Regions from separate parts of the Jeotgalibaca dankookensis genome, predicted to be linked through region 1. Evidence: a T-box and tRNA genes for the amino acid it is inferred to sense, from the RefSeq annotation. Region 1 holds a T-box; the other holds one or more tRNA genes.

What was found. A T-box is a leader RNA that pairs with one kind of tRNA and senses whether it is charged. The one in region 1 lies ahead of BW727_RS02315 (valine--tRNA ligase), so its partner is inferred to be a tRNA-Val.
Positions count from the first base shown of each region.
Region 2: it has a tRNA-Val gene. The T-box ahead of BW727_RS02315 (valine--tRNA ligase) is inferred to sense a tRNA for this amino acid. The anticodon was not compared.

Region 1 is NZ_CP019728.1:462,142-473,092, reverse strand. Features, by position in the region: gene BW727_RS02320 (bifunctional folylpolyglutamate synthase/dihydrofolate synthase) at 1-701, opposite strand, end outside; gene BW727_RS02315 (valine--tRNA ligase) at 755-3,400, opposite strand; T-box leader at 3,446-3,667, opposite strand; gene tpx (thiol peroxidase) at 3,700-4,191, opposite strand; gene thiI (tRNA uracil 4-sulfurtransferase ThiI) at 4,262-5,473, opposite strand; gene BW727_RS02300 (cysteine desulfurase family protein) at 5,487-6,626, opposite strand; gene BW727_RS02295 (septation ring formation regulator EzrA) at 6,720-8,435, opposite strand; gene rpsD (30S ribosomal protein S4) at 8,788-9,399, shown strand; gene BW727_RS02285 (5'-methylthioadenosine/adenosylhomocysteine nucleosidase) at 9,482-10,171, opposite strand; gene BW727_RS02280 (hypothetical protein) at 10,191-10,391, opposite strand; gene BW727_RS02275 (NUDIX domain-containing protein) at 10,398-10,949, opposite strand.
Region 2 is NZ_CP019728.1:1,596,944-1,607,894, reverse strand. Features, by position in the region: gene BW727_RS07915 (biotin/lipoyl-containing protein) at 1-105, shown strand, start outside; gene BW727_RS07910 (sodium ion-translocating decarboxylase subunit beta) at 166-1,272, shown strand; gene truA (tRNA pseudouridine(38-40) synthase TruA) at 1,323-2,054, opposite strand; gene allD (ureidoglycolate dehydrogenase) at 2,243-3,295, shown strand; gene BW727_RS07895 (RluA family pseudouridine synthase) at 3,343-4,230, opposite strand; gene BW727_RS07890 (YehS family protein) at 4,307-4,771, shown strand; gene BW727_RS07885 (Gfo/Idh/MocA family protein) at 4,860-5,828, shown strand; gene BW727_RS07880 (PspA/IM30 family protein) at 5,906-6,583, opposite strand; gene BW727_RS07875 (hypothetical protein) at 6,611-7,684, opposite strand; gene BW727_RS07865 (hypothetical protein) at 7,890-8,405, shown strand; tRNA gene BW727_RS07860 (tRNA-Val) at 8,458-8,529, opposite strand; gene BW727_RS07855 (DUF1846 domain-containing protein) at 8,658-10,166, shown strand; gene BW727_RS07850 (hypothetical protein) at 10,251-10,712, shown strand; gene BW727_RS07845 (DNA/RNA non-specific endonuclease) at 10,716-10,951, shown strand, end outside.

The DNA.
Region 1 (10,951 bases):
TTTGGTAAATCAATCGCTTGAAAATCATCTTTATAAGCTTGAACACCACTCTCAGTCTCTTGAGCTACCTCGTAAATAACTTTCTTAGCTGTATCGGGAATATTTCCTAAAATAGCCGGAACTCCTTTTTTAAGAATACCAGCTTTTTGAAAGGCAATTTCTTCCAAACTATTTCCTAATATTTGCACATGATCCATACCAATAGTGGTAATAATGGTTACCTCTGGAGTGACTATATTTGTACTATCATAAAGACCACCCAAGCCAACCTCTATCAAAACGACATCTGGTTGAGACATTGAAAAATAGCGAAACATCATAGCCGTAACGACTTCAAATTCTGTTAATCCGCCTAATTCAGTCTGCGAAATTTCTTCACATAAAGGATAGAGGTCATTGGCTAACTGTCTAACCGTTTCGTCAGAAATTGGCGTTCCGTTTAAGCTGATTCGCTCATTAAATTTCATAATATGAGGGGATGTGAAACTCCCTACACTATGGCCAGCTGTTTGAAATAAACTGGTCAAATAAGCGACTGTTGAGCCCTTTCCATTCGTTCCAGCAATATGGATGGATGGAAAGTCTCTTTCAGGATGATTCATTTTGTTCATTAACCATTCCATTCGTCGTATACCTGGTTTTGGTCCGAAACCTCTTCTTGTATGAATCCAATCCAGTGCTTCTTCATAAGTCGTAAACACCTTTTCACCTTCACTCTAAAGAGATGGCTGATTTTTCAGCCATCTCTTATTTTTTATAGTTGCTCTTTTAATTTTTCAATCCGCTCTTTTACAGTTGCTAATTTTTCACGATAATCTTTTTCTTTGATTTGTTCTGCTTCAACAACTTTTTGTGGCGCCTTGTTGATAAACTTATCATTAGAAAGTTTTTTAACAACTCGGTCAACTTCTTTTTCAAGTTTAGCTGCTTCTCCACTTAGACGGGTGATTTCATCTTCTAATTTAATTAAACCAGCTAAAGGCATATGGACCTCACCACCAGATATAATTGCCGTTACTGTTTCACCTGAGGTTTCAATATTCTGACCTATTTCTAGACTTTCAGGGTTACAAAAACGAATAATATAAGCTTGGTTTTGTGTAAATATTCTTTCCGTTTCTTCATCTAGAACGTTTATTTGCATCGGAACTTTTTTAGATAGTGGAGTATTCATTTCATTACGGATGTTACGAACACCACGTATCAATCCAATCAATTTATCCATTGCCGATTCAGATTCAGAATCAATGAATTCTTTATCAAACGTTGGGTAATCCGCAACCACAATAGACGTTCCTTCATGCGGTGCATTTTGCCAAATTTCTTCCGTTACAAAAGGCATAATTGGATGTAGCAGACGTAAAATATTATCCAAAACGTAAGCTAGTACACTACGAGCTGTATGTTTGGCTGTTTCGTCCTCGCCTTGAAGCACTTCTTTTGTCATTTCGATGTACCAATCACAATAATCATCCCAAATGAAATGATAAAGTGTCTTACCAGCTTCTCCAAATTCAAACTTATCAAAGAGTTCGGTAACTTTTTCAATGGTTCGATTTAACTTAGAAAGGATCCATTTATCAGCCAGTGTTTTCTCCCCTGAGATATCAATCTGATTGTAAGTTAATCCGTCCAAGTTCATTAGTACATAGCGACTGGCATTCCAAATTTTATTAATAAAGTTCCAAGATGCATCCATCTTTTCATAACTAAAGCGCACATCTTGCCCTGGCGCCGAACCATTGGCTAAGAACCAACGCAAGGCATCGGCTCCGTATTGTTCAATGACTTCCATTGGATCAATACCATTTCCTAATGATTTACTCATTTTACGTCCATCTTCATCACGTATCAAGCCATGAATCAAAACGTTCTCAAATGGTGCTTGGTCAGTAAATTCGAGTGATTGGAAAATCATCCGACTGACCCAGAAGAAAATAATATCATAACCGGTCACCAAGGTACTGGTTGGGAAATAACGCTTAAAGTCAGCAGATTCTTCATCCGGCCACCCCATCGTTGAAAATGGCCATAGAGCAGAACTAAACCAAGTATCCAAAACATCTGGATCTTGTTCCCAGTTTTCTATATCCGCTGGTCCCTCCATTCCGACAAACATTTCTCCTGTTTCTTTATGATACCAAGCTGGTATTTGATGTCCCCACCACAATTGACGCGAAATAACCCAATCATGGACGCCTTCCATCCACCGCATAAAGGTTCCTTCAAATCGTTCCGGGAAAAAATTAACTTTATCATCTGTCGTTTGGTTTGCCATCGCCGATTCAGCTAGTGGTTGCATTTTTACAAACCATTGGGTTGAAATACGTGGTTCTACTACTACGTCTGTTCGCTCCGAATGACCTACACTGTGAACCATTTCTTCAACTTTAACTAAAAGTCCTAATTCTTCCATATCTTTTACAATCGCTTTACGCGCTACAAAACGATCCATACCTTGGTATTTCCCTGCTAATTCATTCATCGTTGCATCTTTATTCATAACAACTAGTTGTTGTAAATCATGGCGTAAACCAATTTCAAAGTCATTAGGATCGTGAGCCGGGGTAATTTTAACGACACCCGTTCCAAATTCTCGATCAACATAGTCGTCTGCTATAATTGGAATTTCGCGGTTAACTAATGGCAGCATAATTGATTTACCAATTAGTTGGTTATAACGTTCATCTTCTGGATGAACCGCCACGGCAGTATCTCCTAACATTGTCTCAGGACGCGTTGTTGCTAATTCTAAATAGCCCGTTCCATCCGCTAAAGGGTAGCGGAAATGATAGAAAGCACCATTGACATCTTTATGAATCACTTCGATATCCGAAAGTGCCGTTTGTGCTTTTGGATCCCAGTTAATGATATAAGCGCCACGGTAAATGAGCCCTTTTTCATAAAGTTTGACGAAGACTTTTCGAACCGATTCAGATAACCCTTGGTCTAAGGTAAAACGCTCACGGTCATAATCAACAGAAATACCCATTTTTTCCCATTGGTCACGGATAACACTGGCATAGTCCTCTTTCCATTCCCATACTTTGTTAACAAAAGCTTCTCGACCTAAATCATAGCGAGAAATGCCTTCTTTAGCGAGTTTCTCTTCCACTTTAGCTTGCGTTGCAATTCCTGCATGATCCATACCTGGTAACCATAAGGTGTCATATCCTTGCATGCGTTTCATACGAATCAACATATCTTGTAAGGTAACATCCCATGCATGGCCTAAGTGTAAGCGGCCAGTGACATTTGGTGGGGGAATAACGATGGAGTAAGGTTTTGCCTCCATATTTCCATTTGGACGGAACAATTTATTGTGAACCCACTCTTGATATTTACCTTTTTCAACTTCTAAGGGTTGATATTTGGTTGACATACTTTCTTCTACTGTCATCATTTTCATCCTTTCATATTTAAATAAAAAAAACGCCCTGCAACTATGCAGGACGATTAACTCGCGGTACCACCTAAACTTATGGGCATACTCTACCCATCTCTCAATTTGATAACGGAGGTATCTCCGAGTAAAATTACACAGTTCCCCTTCATTTCACTTGCTCCTAGGCTACTTTCATCGCGTTCGTTAAAAAAGCTCTCACCATTCACTTTTTTCTCTGTGTAACGTTTACGAAATTACTTTTCCTAGTCCAATCGCATCTTTACTTAGATAGTCTATCATCAAATGAATCATTTTTAAAGTAAATCTTTTGCCGCACCTATTGCTGCATCGTAGTTTGGTTCCTCAACCATTTCTGGAACAATTTCTTTGTAAGCTAATAGCCCATCTGCTGTAATCACAAAAACGCTACGCGCTAGTTTATCTAAACTTGGCATATTAATTCCAAATGCTTGGCCAAACTCACCCTTATCGTCAATCCACATTTCCATGTCTAAACCTTGTGCTGCGCACCAGTTGTTCAATTCTTCCTTGGTGTTTCTAGAAACTGAAATAAGTTGGATATTATCAATATTAGCAGCCTTTTCATTAAAGGTGCGTGTTTGTTGGTCGCATACACTTGTATTGATGTCAGGGAAAACGCTCAATATTGCTAATTGACCTTTTAAGGTCTCATTACTCACCGTTTCACCTTTGATAGTTGTTAATGAAAATGAGGGAATAGCTTCCCCTACTGTTGGTACGGTACCTTCTAGTGGAATTGCTTGACCTTTACGTGTAATTTCCATAATTATTCCTCCTTAAATGATTTAATTCTATTATACCAATAAAAGGTACAATTGTAAGAAATAACACTTCTTATAGTAAGGCAGAATAGTCTCGGCCTTTTTCGCTTGAAGACAATTGCTCATTCATTTTAGTCACAATCATGCCACCCACACTCCGCTCAACCAATCCGGAAATATCTAACAGCTGCTCAAAGCGATGAATTTTATCGAAATGCGGACGTGTTTTGGGGGCACGTGGCGCAAATAACGTACAACAATCTTCAAAGGGTTGAATTGATAAGTCGAAGGTATCAATTCTTTTAGCTAACGCAATGATTTCATTTTTATCCATAGTTGCGAGGGGCCGGATAATCGGCGTGCAAGTTACTTCGTTAATAACCGCCATACTGTCTAAGGTTTGAGAAGCAACTTGTCCTAAACTTTCGCCATTAAAAATAACAGTATGCTTCTTTTTTGCACGCACCTTATCCGTTATTCGCAACATCATACGTCTTGTAATCGTCATGGCATATTCATCGGGTATTTTAGCTTTTATTTCTTCTTGTATTTCAGTAAAAGGAACTTCAATAAAAGAGATTTCTCCGCCAAATCGTGTTAATTTTGTCGTTAAATCTTGTGCTTTTTTCAAAGCTTGAGGACTGGTATAAGGGGGGCTGTGAAAATGCAAGGCTTCAATTTGAACGCCGCGTTTCATCGCCAAATAGCCTGCAACAGGAGAGTCAATACCTCCAGAAAGCATCAGCATACCGCGACCATTTGATCCTACTGGTAATCCGCCAGCTCCAGAATAAGTTTCTGTACTCACTAAAAAATAATCTTCTTTTACATCAAAACGAATTCGTATCTCAGGATTTTTCATTTTAACCCGCAGGTCCGGATATGCGTCTAATATAGCTGCTCCCAATTTTGAATTTATCCAAGCAGTGTCATGTTCATAGGTATGGTCAGATCGACGGGTGTCCACTTTAAAGGTGGTCCCTGCTTTGGCTTTTTTACCTAATGCTTCGACAATAAAAGTTTGTGCCCTTTCGTAGTCACGTGGTAAGACATAAACAGGTGAAAAATTAGCTATCCCAAATATGTCTTTTAAGCGTTCGATTACAGCTGCTTCATCTTCTCCATTTAAATTAAGAAATATAAAGTCATGTGTTGGCTTCACTTCAATTTGAGGAAAAGCGAATGTCGCTTGTCGTATATTTCTAGTTAATTGTTGGACAAACCTCTTTTTATTTTTACCTTTCGTTGATAATTCTCCAAAACGAATTTGGATACGTGTCTCCATTTGTCATTCCTTCTTACTTTTGTATTTTTTTAAATTTTCTATGTAACTGATCAAATATTTTTTTAAAGTCCTCGACTTCTTCGACCGTATTGTCTTTTGACAAACTGATGCGTACGGCGCAACGCGACCAACTATCACAAACTCCCATAGCCTGTAACGTAGCCGGTGTATCACTTTTTTTACTTGCACAAGCACTTGTCGTTGAAAGGATGACTCCTGCATCTTCAAACGCATGAACCATAACTTCCCCTCGGACATCGCGCATCGCAAAGCAAATGATATGTGCGGCCCCTTCTACACCACTAAATAATCGGACATCTGCAAATGATTTTAAAAACTTCATAAGTAAATCACGCAATTTCTTTTCATGTTGACGGGTTTCCAGATTATCTTCAATTGTAATTCGAAGAGCACGAGCGGTCGCTGCTATACCTGGCAAGTTCTCAGTAGAGCTTCTTTCGCCCGACTCTTGTCCACCACCACTTAACAATGGCGCTAAACGTCGGCCTGCTTTCTTATAAACAATTCCTACTCCTTTTGGACCATTAAATTTGTGCGCAGATAGGACTAAAAAGTCAATACGCGAATGGGTAATGACTGCTCTCTGTTCAGTAACTGCTTGGACAGCATCCACATGGTAATGAATTCGTGGGTAGTGCTCTAGAATATCGCCTACTTCTTTAAGTGGTTGAACGGCACCTACTTCATTATTAACGGCTATTAAGGATACGAGGATGGTATCGGTGCGAATAGCGTGCTCTAAATCCGCAGTTGAAATGACACCACGTTCATTTACCGGGAGATAAGTTATTTCAAACCCTAGCTTTTCCAGTTGCTTCATAGATTTTGAAACTGCAGGATGTTCAACCGCAGAAGTGATAATATGTTTACCATGTGGGTATTTTTCCATAGCAGTTCCTTTAATCACCCAATTATCACCCTCGGTTCCCCCACTCGTAAAGTATATTTCCTGCGGGGAAACCTCTAGCAGACGTGCTACTTGTTGGCGTGCCTGTTGAAGGAGCTGGTCCGCATAGACACCTTCTTGATGCAAAGAAGAAGGGTTTCCAAAGACTTCCTCACTGACTTTAAAGTACGTTTCTAATGCTTCTGGAAATATTTTTGTTGTTGCACTATTATCAAAATAAATCATCGCTTAATCCTTTCTGTTTTTTACATAGCGAAAGCTGAGACATAAAACGCTATGTCTCAGCTTTACTTGTTTTATATAGAGGTCCCGTATATTTTAGGACTGACGCTTTTTGTCTTCACGATAACTTTTTTCTACCTTCTCAAATGCGCCTGATTCAATTTTATCTAACGCTTGCTTCATAATTGACATGGCACCTTCATAATCATACGAGACTTGGAAGAGTTGCATGGCTTCGCTTGTTGCACGCTCTATATCGGGATATTCTTGGCGATAACGATTTGCATATTGAATTAAGTATTCAGTCATATTTGCGTAATCCAATATTTCTTCCGTTCGTTTTTCTAGCATTTCGATGTCTTCTTTACACATTGTTGTTAATTTTTCAATTTCCTCGATATCGATTTTTAATCGATTTAATTTAGAGGACAACTCTTCAATACGGTTAGAGACTGAAAAGAATAAATCTAAGTACATAGGAGAAAGTCCTGGTAAATGCTGCTTTTCTAAAGTCCGTTTCATGTTGCGCATATTCATTTCAAAAGTATCGACAGCACTTTTTGCTTGTTTTTCACGATTACGTAAATTACTTAGCTTAGAGACAAAATCGGATTGTTCTTTATCAATTTGTGCTAATTTTTGAGAAACTTTTTCATAATAAGCTTTTGTTGCGGTATATGAGATTTGATGTTCACTCACCATTTTATCATGGTATCGGAGCACTTCATTTTCTGCAAGTAACTGTTCTTCATACTCTTGCGCACGACTTAATTCATTGTTGTTTAAGAAGAAGTTTTGAGAAACACGATCGATTTCAAGTAGCACATAGCGGTTACTTTGCATGACATGATCCATTTTACGAGAAAGGTTCGCTTGATGGCGATCAACAAACTCTTTGGCCTCCATCTCATTCTCCATAACTGTATAAGTTTCATCAATAATTTGTTCCGTTTTATCCATTTTTTTCCGTGCACCACTTACATCAGCTTGAGCTAGTGCTTTTTTTGCTTCTTTAAGAACCATTTCAATTTCATTAAATTTTTCTGGAACATTCACATGATCAAAAACATATTTATCGGCAATTAAACGATCATAGCCATCACGTAAGTCTTCGAGTTGCTCTTGATACTCTTCGTTAATTTGATTGTTTAATTCTGGTATTTCGGTCACAACTTCCTCAAGAACTGTTAAATCTTCATTGATACGATCAAGAATTTCTTTTGCTTCCATATGATCGCCTTCGTTTGTTAAAGAATTAAACTTGGTGAAATCGAGTTCCATATAGTTTAAGTTCTTCTCGAGTGTTTCAACAGCAGGCCCAAATGTAAAACTATGTGCGAGTAGTTGCTTGCGTATTTTATTATAACGTTCTTTGCTTTCTTCCAGCTCTTTGCGATTTTCTTGAGCGCTTTCTAGAAGTTCTTCAAGTGCGCGATTAACTTTTAAAACACTTGTTTCCGTCTCTTCAATTAGCTTGTTCGTATGGTCAATGGCTTGTTTTGCTTTTATAAATTTAAATTGTTGAATATTGTCTTCTGCTTTACTAAGTGTGGCTTCAATTTCAGGATATTGAAAACGTGTGATTGTCTGCCAAGTTGCCTGCCAACTTTCGTAAGTACGTCTTGTCTGTCCCGTTAAATTAAGGTTCTTTAAAGTATATAGATTATCCGCAACGGGAATTGTCATCATCTTATGCTTTTTTTTCTGTGTTTCTTTGATACGATTTGCTTGTTTGCGATTTAGATAGTAGACAATAGCATAGCCAACTAAAGCGACTACTAATATTCCTGCTAACCAGTAAAATAAGTCCATTTAAGAATCCTCCATCTAGTCTATTTTTGTTATGACTTCACTTTAACAAAACGACCATAGTGTCATCGTTTAGTATAGCATAGTTTTTTTTATAAAAAAAGTGACCGCTAAAGGAATAAGCGTGTTTCTTTTTAGATAACGATTTGCAAAAAGTATTGAATGATGGTATGATGGTGAATGTGTAAAATAATGCAGCGAAAATAGAGTTTCCGCGTCAACATTTTATCGCCTTTCGAGGTTCAATTGTGTACCCTGTCGGCTGCATAAGGTGAAGATTGAAGGATGAAATGCACGTACCTATTCTATTTTCATTATTATTTTACTCCAAAACTATTATTGGAGGAATAAAATTATGTCACGTTATACAGGTCCAAGTTGGAAAAAATCACGTCGTTTAGGAATTTCTTTAACAGGTACTGGGAAAGAAATTGAACGTCGTCCATATGCTCCAGGACAACACGGCCCAAACAGCCGCAGAAAAATGTCTGAATATGGTCTACAACTACAAGAAAAACAAAAACTACGCTTGATGTATGGTTTAAACGAACGTCAATTCGTTACAACATTCAATAAAGCAGGTAAAATCAAAGAAGGTAAACAAGGTGAAAACTTTATGATCCTTCTAGAACGTCGTTTAGACAACGTTGTTTACCGTCTGGGTTTAGCTACTACACGTCGTCAAGCACGTCAATTGGTAAACCACGGTCATATCAAAGTTGACGGCAAACGTGTTGATATTCCATCTTACCAAGTCTCAGTTGGACAAACAATTTCTGTTCGCGATAAATCTAAAGATTTAGTTATTATCCGCAGTGCAGTTGAATCATTGTTTGGTCGTCCAGACTTCATTACTTTTGATGCTGAAAAACTTGAAGGTTCTCTAAATCGCTTGCCAGTTCGTGACGAACTGACTGCTGATGTAGATGAGTCATTCATCGTTGAATACTACAACAAATTAGGCTAATAAGTATCTCAAGCAGAACCTTCGGGTTCTGCTTTTTTCGTATTTAAAAAAGCTTCGGGAAACTAAATCCCCGAAGCTCTTATTATTTGTAATTTTTGATAAAACTGATTACTAATTCTGCTGATTTTTTACCAGCCTTAATAATAAATTCATCAAAAGAGATAGATGCTTCTTCATCAGCACTATCTGAAATAGAGCGAATAACAACAAAGGGAACTTCTAGTAAATAAGCCGCTTGCGCAATTGAAGCACCTTCCATTTCAGTTGCACCTGCTTGGGGAAACTCTTTAAGAATTCGTTCAACTTCTCTTTTACTTGCCACAAACGAATCACTGGATACGATTAAACCTTTGTGAGGACTTAGACCGAGCAATTCCGCAGCTGCCATAAACGTTTTCACTGCCAGGCTGTCACTTTGATAGCTAACTGGCATTTGCGGCACCTGACCCTTAGCGTAGCCAAAGGCGGTTGCATCAACATCATGGTAACTTAGTTCATCAGCTACTAAAACATCTCCAACTTTTAAGCCCGGTTGTAAGCCCCCAGCAGACCCGGTATTAATAACGAGCTCCGGTTGGTAACAATCAATCATAAAAGCTGTTGCTAAAGCTGAATTTACTTTGCCGATACCTGATTGCGTCAGGACGACAGGTTTCCCCGCTATTTCACCACTTATATAAGATAAATGATGAATCTTTTCTTTTTTTTGATTTTCCATTTGTGCTAATAAAACCCGCGTTTCTTCTTCCATTGCTCCAATAATACCAATCATCTAACTTCCTCTTCCCTTACTAAATTACAAAAGCCAATACAAATACCAAAACAATAGCGATTATAACGGTGATAATAGCCCAATTATAAAAGGTATCTAGCTTTCTTCCTTGTTCTTTTTCTAAAAGGCGCTGTCCTGTTTCAATCGTTTTACCTGTATTGACGCTTCCTTTTCGCTGTTTTTTTCGCTTCAAACCTGCTTCGTTATTTTTCTTTTTCATCTATTTTTATCCCTGTTCTTTCATTCTTAATTGCCAATACAAGAGTGCGTAGAGAGTTTTGGCATCACAAATTTCTCCAGAAGCTTGCAAGGCTAATGCTTCTTCATAAGTACATTCTAATACTTCTACAAATTCATCTTCGTCTTGTGGCAAAGGATTTTCTACAAGCGATAACTCTTCTGCTAAGTAAATGGTAAATTTTTCATCCAAATAAGCCGGTGTCGGATACATAGTAACAATTGCTTCCCATTTAGCTGCTTGGTAATGGGTTTCCTCTTCTAATTCGCGTTTGGCAGCTTCTAGAGGGTCTTCATCTGTTGCTTCTAATTTACCAGCTGGAATCTCTACGACGGTTCGATCGAGGGGTTTGCGAAACTGGCGAACTAAAACCATTTTCCCATCTTTCGTAAAGGGAATCATTGCAACAGCACCTGGATGACGAATAATTTCACGAACAGATGTCCCACCGTTTGGTAAAGAAACTTCCAGGCGTTCTAAATGTACTAAGACACCATCAAAAATAACTTCTTTGCTAAGTGTTTTTTCTTCAAACTCCATAC
Region 2 (10,951 bases), 960 kb from region 1:
AAAATGGAGAATGAAGTCGTAGCTCCTGAAGATGGCACCGTTCGTGAAGTGCTCGTATCTGAGGGCCAGTCTGTTGACTCTGGTGATGTCTTGCTTCGTTTATAGTTATCTTTCGAGGAATGATAGAGAGGAGAGATAGTCGTGATACAAGTCTTAACTGATACGATGCAAACATCAGGACTGTTAAGTTTAACATTTAAAGAAGTTATTGCGATTGGTATAGCGCTCGTATTTTTATATTTAGCGATTGCAAAAAAATATGAGCCTTACTTATTGCTTCCCATTGCATTCGGGATGCTACTTGTCAATTTACCATTGGGAGGTTTAATGACTGCACCAATTGGAGAAAATCCAGGTGGCCTTTTATATTATTTATACCAAGGAACAAACTTAGGGATTTATCCGCCGTTAATTTTCTTGTGTTTAGGAGCGACAACAGATTTCGGTCCTTTAATAGCTAATCCTAAGACACTTCTACTAGGAGGCGCGGCACAAGCAGGCATCTTTGTCGCTTTTTTTGGGGCCATTTTGTTAGGAATGACTGGTCCCGTTTCTGCTGCGATTGCAATTATTGGTGGGGCAGATGGGCCAACCGCTATTTACACCGCAACACAGCTTGCACCAGAACTATTATCGGTGATTGCTTTAGCTGCTTATTCTTATATGGCTTTAGTGCCAATTATCCAACCACCCATTATGCGCGCTCTAACAACTAAAGAAATGCGTGAAGTGAAGATGGAACAGTTAAGACCGGTTAGTCAAAAGGAAAAAATTCTTTTTCCAATTATTGTGACACTAGCAGTTATCTTATTGTTGCCAACCGCCGCACCGTTAATTGGAATGTTAATGTTAGGAAACTTAGTACGTGAGAGTAAAGTTGTGCCGAAATTAACCGAGATGTTAGAAAATTCCTTAATGTACATCATTACCATTTTCTTGGGTATAACCGTAGGTGCCAAAGCTGAAGCGGATATTTTACTATCTAAAGAAACTTTAATTGTTATTTTTATAGGGTTAGTTGCTTTTGCTACTGGAACGGCAGCGGGTGTATTAATGGGACGTCTGATGTATCACCTGACAAATGGAAAAGTAAACCCCTTAATAGGGGCAGCAGGTGTATCAGCAGTTCCAATGGCAGCACGTGTAGCACAAAAAGAAGGACAAAAGGCAAACCCAACCAACTTTTTACTGATGCATGCAATGGGGCCGAATGTAGCAGGCGTGATTGGATCAGCAGTAGCAGCAGGAATTTTATTACAATACTTTGGGTAATCAAGCAAAAAAGACAATCCTATTTTATTAGGGTTGTCTTTTTTATTGTTTTACTTGTAGTACACTTCATCGAGGAAAAGACCTTGAGCAGGTACAGTCTCTCCAGCCATACTCCTAATTTTACTATCAAAAATCATATCAATTGAATCTAATTCCCTATATCCAGAACCAATCTCTAAAAGAGTTCCCATCATGGTACGAATCATATGATGTAAAAAGCCTTCACCGATAAAGGTAAAATGAAGCAGCGCTCCTTCTTGACGGATAGAAATTTCATCAATGGTTCGAATGGTTGATTTTTTAAGAGAAGAAAAACCTAAAAAATCATGTCTGCCTACCAGTTTTTTGCAAGCCTCTTGCATTTTCTCATGATTCAGTTTTTCAGGGTAATGGTAACTATAATGTCGCTCAAATGCTGAAGGGACTAGTTCATTCCAAACATAGTAGCTGTATTTTTTTCCACTAACATGATAGCGCGAATGGAAACGCTCAGGAACTTCCACCAATTCTTTAATAACAATATCTTGCGGAAGGTAACGGTTGAGGTGATTGCGCATAGTTAACAAGTCCATTTCAGAGTTCGTTTTGAAGTTGGCTACTTGTCCATTCGCATGAGCGCCGGCATCAGTTCGGCCCGAGCCAACAATCTCGATTTTTGTATCAGTCATTTCTGACAATATATTTTCTATTTTACCTTGAATCGTTTTATCCGAGTCACCTAACCTTTGCCAGCCTAAGTAGCGTCTACCATCGTATTCAATTATCATTTTAATATTTTTCATTTTATCCCTCATATTCCTTTAATTGCCTATTATTTTAACTAGTCTATCTATTGTACTGGTTAATGGGATATTTATGTAAAAAACTTTCAGTTTGTTCATTAAGCTTTATTAATACGATAATAAAGACACTTATTGTGGAAGTGCTTTCATTTTTAGAAGACCCTTAAAAGAAAAAGGAGAGATAAAAAATGATTAAAGTGACAAGTGAAACGTTGCATGAACTTATTCAAGGAAAATTAGAAGCGGCAGGACTACCAACTGTGCAAGCCAAAGAAACGGCTAATCATCTCGTTTATGCAGATTTAAGCGGGGTGCATTCACATGGCGCGGTTCGAGTTGAATACTACGCAGAACGGATTAACAAAGGGGGTATTACTCGTGAACCGACGATACATTTTGAAAAGACAGGTGAAAGTTCAGGAGTGTTCCACGGGGATAATGCCCAAGGACAATACATTGCTAATTTAGCTTTGGAACCTGCTATAGAAATGGCTAAGGAATCTGGTGTTGCAGTAGTAGGGGTTTCGAAATGTGGTCATACTGGAACGCTATCTTACTATTTAAGAAAAATTGCCGAAGAAGGACTAGTGGGAGTTGCTATGACGCAGTCAGATCCAATGGCAGTTCCATTTGGAGGAGCAGAACCTTATTACGGGACGAATCCGATTGGCTTTAGTGCACCAAGTTCTTCAAAAACACCACTAGTTTTCGATATGGCAACAACCGTTCAAGCTTGGGGTAAAATATTGGATGCACGTTCTAAGGGTAATAAAATTCCTTCTGACTGGGCAGTTGATAAAAATGGGAATCCGACAACTGATCCAAATGCAGTTAATGGTCTTGTTCCCATTGCGGGCCCTAAAGGGTATGGTTTAATGATGATGGTAGATATTTTATCAGGGGTACTTATGAATTTACCTTTTGGCAAACATGTTTCTTCAATGTACCATGACCTCCATGCAGGTCGTAATTTAGGACAATTATATATTATAATTGATCCGGCCAGATTTGGTAATCCAGAAACCTTTAAAGAGAATATTACTCAAACAATGAATGAACTGAATGCTGTGAAACCTGCAGAAGGGTTTACAAGTGTCCGTTACCCCGGTCAAGGATCAAACCAACGGTATGAAAAAAATAAATCAGAAGGTGTGGAGATTCCTGAATCCATCATCAACTACTTACGTTCAGATGTGATTCATAGCGATAATTATGAAGGTTTAGGAGCATTTGCCAACTAACGAAAAAGCCTCTTCAAATTTTATTTGAAGAGGCTTTTTTATGGGTATTACTTAGAATGATAGAGAAAATCTTTAGGTGTTTTTGAATTATAGCGGATTATTTTACCACTAGTAGGATGAACGAATGAAAGCGTTGAAGCATGTAACCCTAAACGTTTTAATGGGTTTGTCTGAGCGCCGTATTTTTTATCACCTGCAACAGGGTGATAAATTTCTTCCATATGGACGCGAATTTGATTTTTCCGGCCTGTTTCCAGTTCAACTTCTAAAAGAGAATAGTGTGCATTTGCACGTATTTTTCGGTAATGGGTCACAGCGAGCTTACCGCCATTATCATAGTTATGAGAATGCACTTTCATGGCTTTACTTTCAGTTAACCAAGAACGAATGGTTCCTTTATCTTCAGTTATCACCCCTTCAACGAGTGCAATATAGGTACGCTCTTTTACAATGGTATGCCAATCTTTTTGAAGAGCTAATTTGATTGCTTCTGTTTTAGCGTAAACCATAACACCAGATGTATCACGGTCGAGACGGTGAACAATATAAATACGATTCTTTTTATTTTCTTCTTTAACGTAACTGGTTAATTGACTGTAAGCAGTCATTTCAGTTTGGCTACGATCAGCCATAGAAAGAATACCAGAGTCTTTATGGATAATAATGAGAGCATCATCTTCGTACAAAATACGGATGCCTTTTAAAGCAGTGGTTTTCTTAGCAACTTTATTACTTGTAATACCAACGATATCACCTGGTTCAAGAGGATGGTTATGCTGGGTTGTTGTCTTACCGTTAACCGCCACTTGCCCTCTTGTTAAAATAGATTTAACAGCATTCCGACTGAGACCTGATAGCGTCTCAAGTAGAAATGGTAAGAGCGTTGTCTGGGTTTTAATTGTATGGTTTGTTACCCCTTTATGAATGGTAATCACTTCTTCCTTTAAACATTTACTTTAGTATATCAGAAAATTTGTTATAATCTTAATGAGAAATGGAAGGTGGAGCGAAATGAATAATAATGATCGTTTAACACGTTTGCGTTACGCATTAAATATTAAAGATGCTGATATGGTAGAAATTTTTAAAATGGGTGGGGTGACGTTAAGTAGAAAAGACATCCAAAAATTGTTAAATAAACAAGACGATGCCTATGAATTAGAGTTAAGTCATGAGTATCTTGAGCGATTCTTAAACGGATTAATTACATCACAGCGTGGCGTACGCGATGGCTTTGAACCGCAAATGGAACTGAATGAAGAAAATGCAAACAATTTACTACTTAAAAAAGTAAAAATTGCTCTTTCTTTAACGAGTGAAGACATGTTAGAACTGTTAAGTGAAGCAGGAGTTGAAATTTCAAAAAGTGAGTTGAGCGCAGTATTACGCAAAGAAGGTCATCGCAATTATAAGCCTTGTGGGGATCGGTATGTTCGTAATTTTCTAAAAGGTTTAACACTTCGTTACCGCGCATAAGAAACAGATATCGTTTATTATTTTATCTATTTAATGGTAACTTAGAGATAGTAGATTCAATAAAATATATTTGGGAGGCATCGTTAATATGAAGCAATTAAACTGGGCAATACTAGGTACTGGAACGATTGCGAGTGAGTTTGCCACTCAATTTGCGGCAGAAGAGGCAGTTTTATACGGCGTGGCATCGCGAACGCATACAAAAGCAACAGATTTTGCAAGCAAATACGATATTCCGCATACTTATGATTCCTATGAGGCAGCCTTAGCAGATGAAGCCATTGATGTGATTTATGTTGCTGTTCCACATAGTCATCACTATCAACTCATCAAAGAAAGTTTGCAAGCGGGGAAGCATGTTTTATGCGAAAAGGTTATAACCGTAAATGGTGCGCAATTAACAGAGGTAAAAACACTTGCAGAGGAGAAAGGCTTGTACCTTTCAGAAGCTATGACTATTTACAATATGCCACTCTATAAAAAATTGACAGAGTGGATTAGCAGCAATGATTTAGGTCCATTAAAAATGATTCAAGCTTCTTTTGGCAGTTTCAAAGAGGAAGATCCTTCGCTTTATTTTTTCAATAAAGACTTAGCGGGGGGAGCTCTGTTTGATATTGGAACGTATGCACTCTCATTTGTACGCCAATTCCTGACAAGTAAACCGACTGAAGTGAAGACAATGGGCAACTTGCATCAATCAGGTGTTGATGAGACATCAGCAATCATTATGCGTAATGCTGAAAATGAAATGGCAACTGTCTCGCTCACTTTCCGTGCCAAAATGCCTAAACATGGTGTGGTAGCTTTTGAAAAAGGTTTTTTAACTATTACTGATTATCCGCGTGCATCTGAAGCGCGCTTTACAAGTAATGAGGGGCAAGAACAAGTTATTCAAGCGGGAGATTCTAAACAAGCTTTAAACTATGAAATAGCTAATTTTACCCAAATGATTTTAAATAAAGAACAAAACCATACACTTGAAAAAACGGTTGATGTATTAGAAATTATGGATGAAGTACGCAAAGAATGGGGATTAACCTATCCATTTGAATAAAGGAATAACGGTATCTTATCTTTAATTATAAATAAGAAGTGGCTGAGACATTTGTCTCAGCCACTTCTTATTTATAATTATTTTCCTAATTCTTTTTTCATTCTTTCCAATTCATCTTCAACTGCAGCTGAAGTTTGGTTTGCATACTTTTCTTCTAGCGCTTTAGCGGAATCCATTGGTTCAGAATTAAGTTCAGACATAGCGTTTGCTTCGTCTAGTAAACGATTGGCTTTGTCTTCCATTCGACTGAATGACCCCATCGCACTTTCAGATTTGGTTACATTGTCTGAAACATCATTTAAAGTTTCTTGCGCTTTCGCAACAGAAAGTTTGCCTTTAATCATAGCACGACGTTGGCGTAATGTTTCAATATCCTTTGCTAACTTATCGTGCATTTGACGCATTTTAACAGCATTTTCATGAGCAGCCGCATAACTCGTTGCTAAGCCAGCACCGACACTTTCAAGTTCTTGTTTTTTAGAAAGGAAAATACGCGCATCATCTTCGTTATTAGCTTCCAAAGCTTTTTTAGCGAGTTGGTTATATTTGTTTACTTCTGCTTCGTTTTGGTCAATCTCGCGTTTTGCACGAGTTTCCTCAGCCATGATACCAGCTGTACTTTGTTTTACTTCCGCCAAGTCTTCCATCATATCCCGAAGATATTGATCAATCATTTTTTCTGGTTCTTCCATTCGGTCAATGATTGCATTGACATTTGCACTGATAATATCTGAAAAGCGTCCTAAAATTGCCATTATTTATTTCCCCCTTGAGTTTTTTTATTATTTTTTATCATCGTCTGAATATTTTTTTGCTAGTTCATCTGCTAAAGAGTCTGTACCAAAGGTATCGATTGGTTTGTTAAGCATTTCTTCTGTTTGTTTGGCTTTAATCGCTTCTTGTTCTTTACGTTTACGCCACCAGATGAAAAGAACAATCACAATACCGCCAACCCCAAATATGATGAGGACCGGAATCCAAGGTGAAGTAGTTACTTCCATCATACGGTCAGCTGCTTCCTCAAAGGAACGACTGAAAAACTGTTCGTCTGTCAAGCTGCTATCATAGTAGTTGCGATCGATATAATCGAGCAAAATACTGCCAGCTTCTGAATCAATGACTTGTTTAGCTTGGGTGCCAGTTACGTAATGTGAGATATATTGGTTTGGAATCCCTTCATAAAAAACTAGTAACAAATGTGCTTCATCTGTAAAGAGCTCATCATAGAGGTCATTTGCAAAAGCTTCAACTTGTTCATAACTTGCATTTGAAGAGCCATTAATGGAGTCTGTAATGTATAAGTGTGGTTGAACGCCCGTTTTTTTATAGAAATAACGAAGACCACTGTTTAGCTGGCTATCGTTCGTAATCCATTTGGGACTCGCATCATCTGTGAAATAATCTGTTTCATTAACAGAACCAGCCGGTAAAGGCTGACGCTCAATCGTTGATGGCGCAATAGATGAGCTACTGTTTGATCCGCTATTTCCAATCGAACTGATAAAAACAAAAGCTAATATCAAAATAAAACCGATTAGAACGAGAGAACCACAACCAGAAGAACCACCGGGTGAATTATTGGGACCACCACCATAGCGGCGTCTTCTACCAGAGTTATTGATAAATATAGGCCCTGTACGTATGGGGCGTCCACCGTAGCCACCACCGAATATTCCGCCACCGCTTCCACCACGGCCGCCACTTGAACCACCGCCGAATGAGCCACCACCGCGACCTCCTAGACTGCTGCGACCGCCACTGCCACGGGCACCACCGAAGGAGCCACCTCCTCCGCGCATACCGCCGCCGCCAAATGAGCCACCGCCACCTCCTCCGCGGCCTCCACCTCGTGCCATAAACATCCCTCTTTTCTTTTACCGATCGATGCAATCGTTTTTATACCTTAAATATATCACATGCGGTAGACGGTAGCAATCTTGATGCTACCAAACTGAAGCCGTTTTCTATTTAAATCCATTCGCATATTCGAATAGATTTTTCCTACTATAAAGAGTCATTTGGTGTAAACTAGAAGAGACAAGTAAAGAAGGATGTGACCAAATGAAACCACAAATACTGCAACTCATGCCAAACACCTCGGATGAAAAAAGGTGGGTAGCCGAAATTACTGGTGAGGACCCAACCTTTAAATTAAAACGGGATTTTCAACCGGACGATCCAGAAGGCGTTTGGGAAATTTATGATGGATGGTACCAAATTCATGGACAAGCTCAAGGAGTCTCACCATTCAATAAGGAATATGTGCATGTAAAAGATGGGCGAATGACACGTCATCTGCATTTTCGAGTTGTTCTGGCACATTTAGAAGAAATTAAAGCTGCAGAACCTATTCGGATGGAACGGATGCGCAAACAAATCTATAAAATTTTAAATGAAATAAAACAAGCAGCGCCTTATGAACCGGTTGAAGAGGCTATGGAACGTCAAAAAGAAGAGTGTGATTTAACGGATGAACCCGATCAATTGTTAGGTGCAATTGCTGTGCTTAAAACACGCAAAACCAGTATCATTAAAGATTATCAAAAAACCTTTGAGAATTATCAGGAATGGGAATGAAAAAAGCCTTGTAATGTCCGCTCTAACGGCATTACAAGGCTTTGATTAAGTATGAGCCGTACAGGATTTGAACCTGTGACCTCTTCCCTGTCAAGGAAGCATTCTCCCGCTGAACTAACGGCTCAAAATGAGGAAGTAACAGTACTAGTATACCGTTAGAAACGCAGATTTGTCAACTTTAAATTAAGACATTGCCATCAATCAGAATAAGGATATAATAGATAGAGTTAAGGAATTTCGAGGAGGTAAATAATGAATAAAATAGGTTTTGATTCTAAAAAATATGTCGAAGAGCAGAGTCGCTATATTGCAGAGCGCGTTAGCCACTATGATAAATTATATTTGGAATTTGGTGGAAAAATCATTGGTGACAAACACGCAAAACGTGTCCTCCCCGGGTTTGATGAAGATGCTAAAATTAAAATCTTACAACGCTTATCCGACAAAGCAGAAATCGTTATCTGTGTCTATGCAGGTGATATTGAACGGAATAAAATTCGTGGGGATTACGGAATTACTTATGATATGGAAGTTTTCCGTTTAATCGATGAATTTAGAAGTTTAGGACTTTCGGTTAATAGTGTGGTTATTACGCGCTACCATGGTCAACCGAATACCAAATTATTTATAAATAAATTGGAAAAGCGCGATATGAAAGTCTATACTCATAAAAGTATTGAAGGGTATCCCTCAAATGTTGACATGATTGTTAGTAAAGAAGGATTTGGCTCTAACCCCTATATTGAAACAACCAAACCGATTGTAGTGATGACTGCGCCAGGTGGGGGAAGCGGCAAATTGGCAACTTGTTTAAATCAACTTTACCATGAAAATCAACAAGGCCGCTCTGCAGGCTATTCCAAGTTCGAAACCTTTCCTGTTTGGAATATCAGTCTGAAACATCCGTTGAATATGGCTTATGAAGCAGCAACGGTTGATCTAAAAGATATGAACATGATTGATAATTTTCACTTTGAGGCTTACAAAGAAGTAGCGGTTAATTATAACCGTGATATTGAAATCTTTCCGGTCATCAAAAGAATTATCGAAAGAATCACCAAAAAAGAATCCATTTATCAATCGCCAACGGATATGGGTGTAAACCGAGTAGGCTTTGGTATTGTAGATGATGAAGTGGTACGTGAAGCATCAAACCAAGAAATCATTCGGAGAAGTTTTACTGTTCAATGTGACTATAAAAAAGGTTTGTTAGGGAAAGATATTGTTTCAAGCATGCAAATTTTGCTAGATCAAGCCAATTTAAAACAAACGGATCGCCCAGCAGTACAACCGGCTAGAGACTATGCCAAACGCTGTCGGAAACGTTCAGAAACAAACGAGACACCTGCCGTCATTGCTTTTGAACTAAAAAATGGTCAAATCGTAACAGGACGTACTTCTAACTTAATGGATTCTTCTTCTGCGGCTATTTTAAATTCGATTAAACAACTAGCCAATGTTGCAGATGAAATCCCTCTACTTTCTTTAGCTATTCTTGAAACCATTCAAAAGACAAAATCTGATGTGTTGCGAAATCGCCGCCCCGTACTCAATGCCAATGAAATTCTAATCGCTCTTGCCATTAGTGCAGTTACCAACCCAACCGCCCAAATGTGCTACAATAAACTCTATGAGTTAGAAGGCGTTCAAGCCCATTCAACTGTTATGCTGAAAAAAGATGACGAACAAATTTTACGCAATCTAGGGATCGATATTACAAGTGACCCGGAATACCCATCAGAGAATCTTTATTATATTTAAACGGCAAATCGGAGAGGTCCTAAACAGACGCTTCGATTTCTGCTATAATACCAATGGTGTATCACATTAGAAGAGGTGGAAAAAATGCCCTTATCATTTGAAGAGAAAAAGAGAATTTTTGACAGTTATGAAGAATTAGAAGCCGTTCCAGTGTCTCTAAACCGATTAAATTATCATTTTAAAGAAAGTGCGGTTGCCAAAACCACGGTTGTCCGATTTTTGCATCCAAACGGAAATGCGTTAATTTATGCTGGCTATTTACCAAAGGAAGAGACACAAAAAGGATATGTATCCGTACTTGATGAAGATGAAGAAGAAATTCGCGAGTGGGTTGAAAAGGCGATTGCTCACCTCAAAAAGACTGAAGATGGCTATGAAGATGGTTACTTTGAAGACTGGGTGCATATAAATGGTGATCGCTTGCAACTCACTTATGAAAATCCTGTATGGACTATTTTATTACCAGATGGTCAAGTAGAGGCTGTCTTTAAAACGAAAGAAGCGTGTGAAGGTTATTTACGCGATGAAGGTTTTGAGAAAGGATAAAAAATGGCTAGATCACGAAAAAAGAAAGATGAATTAGATATAAAATTGAAAGTGATTACAGCCATCTTAACTGTTTCCGCAACCTTTTTTGTACTTTTAACGCAACCAATTCCGGTTATAGAAGAGTTTGTTGAATCAATTTTTATGACCGAATCCATCCCAGAATCAGAGTTAACTTATCTGGAGTATGATGGCGTCAATCAAGTGATTGAAATTAATAATAATGTTCCTGAATTCAC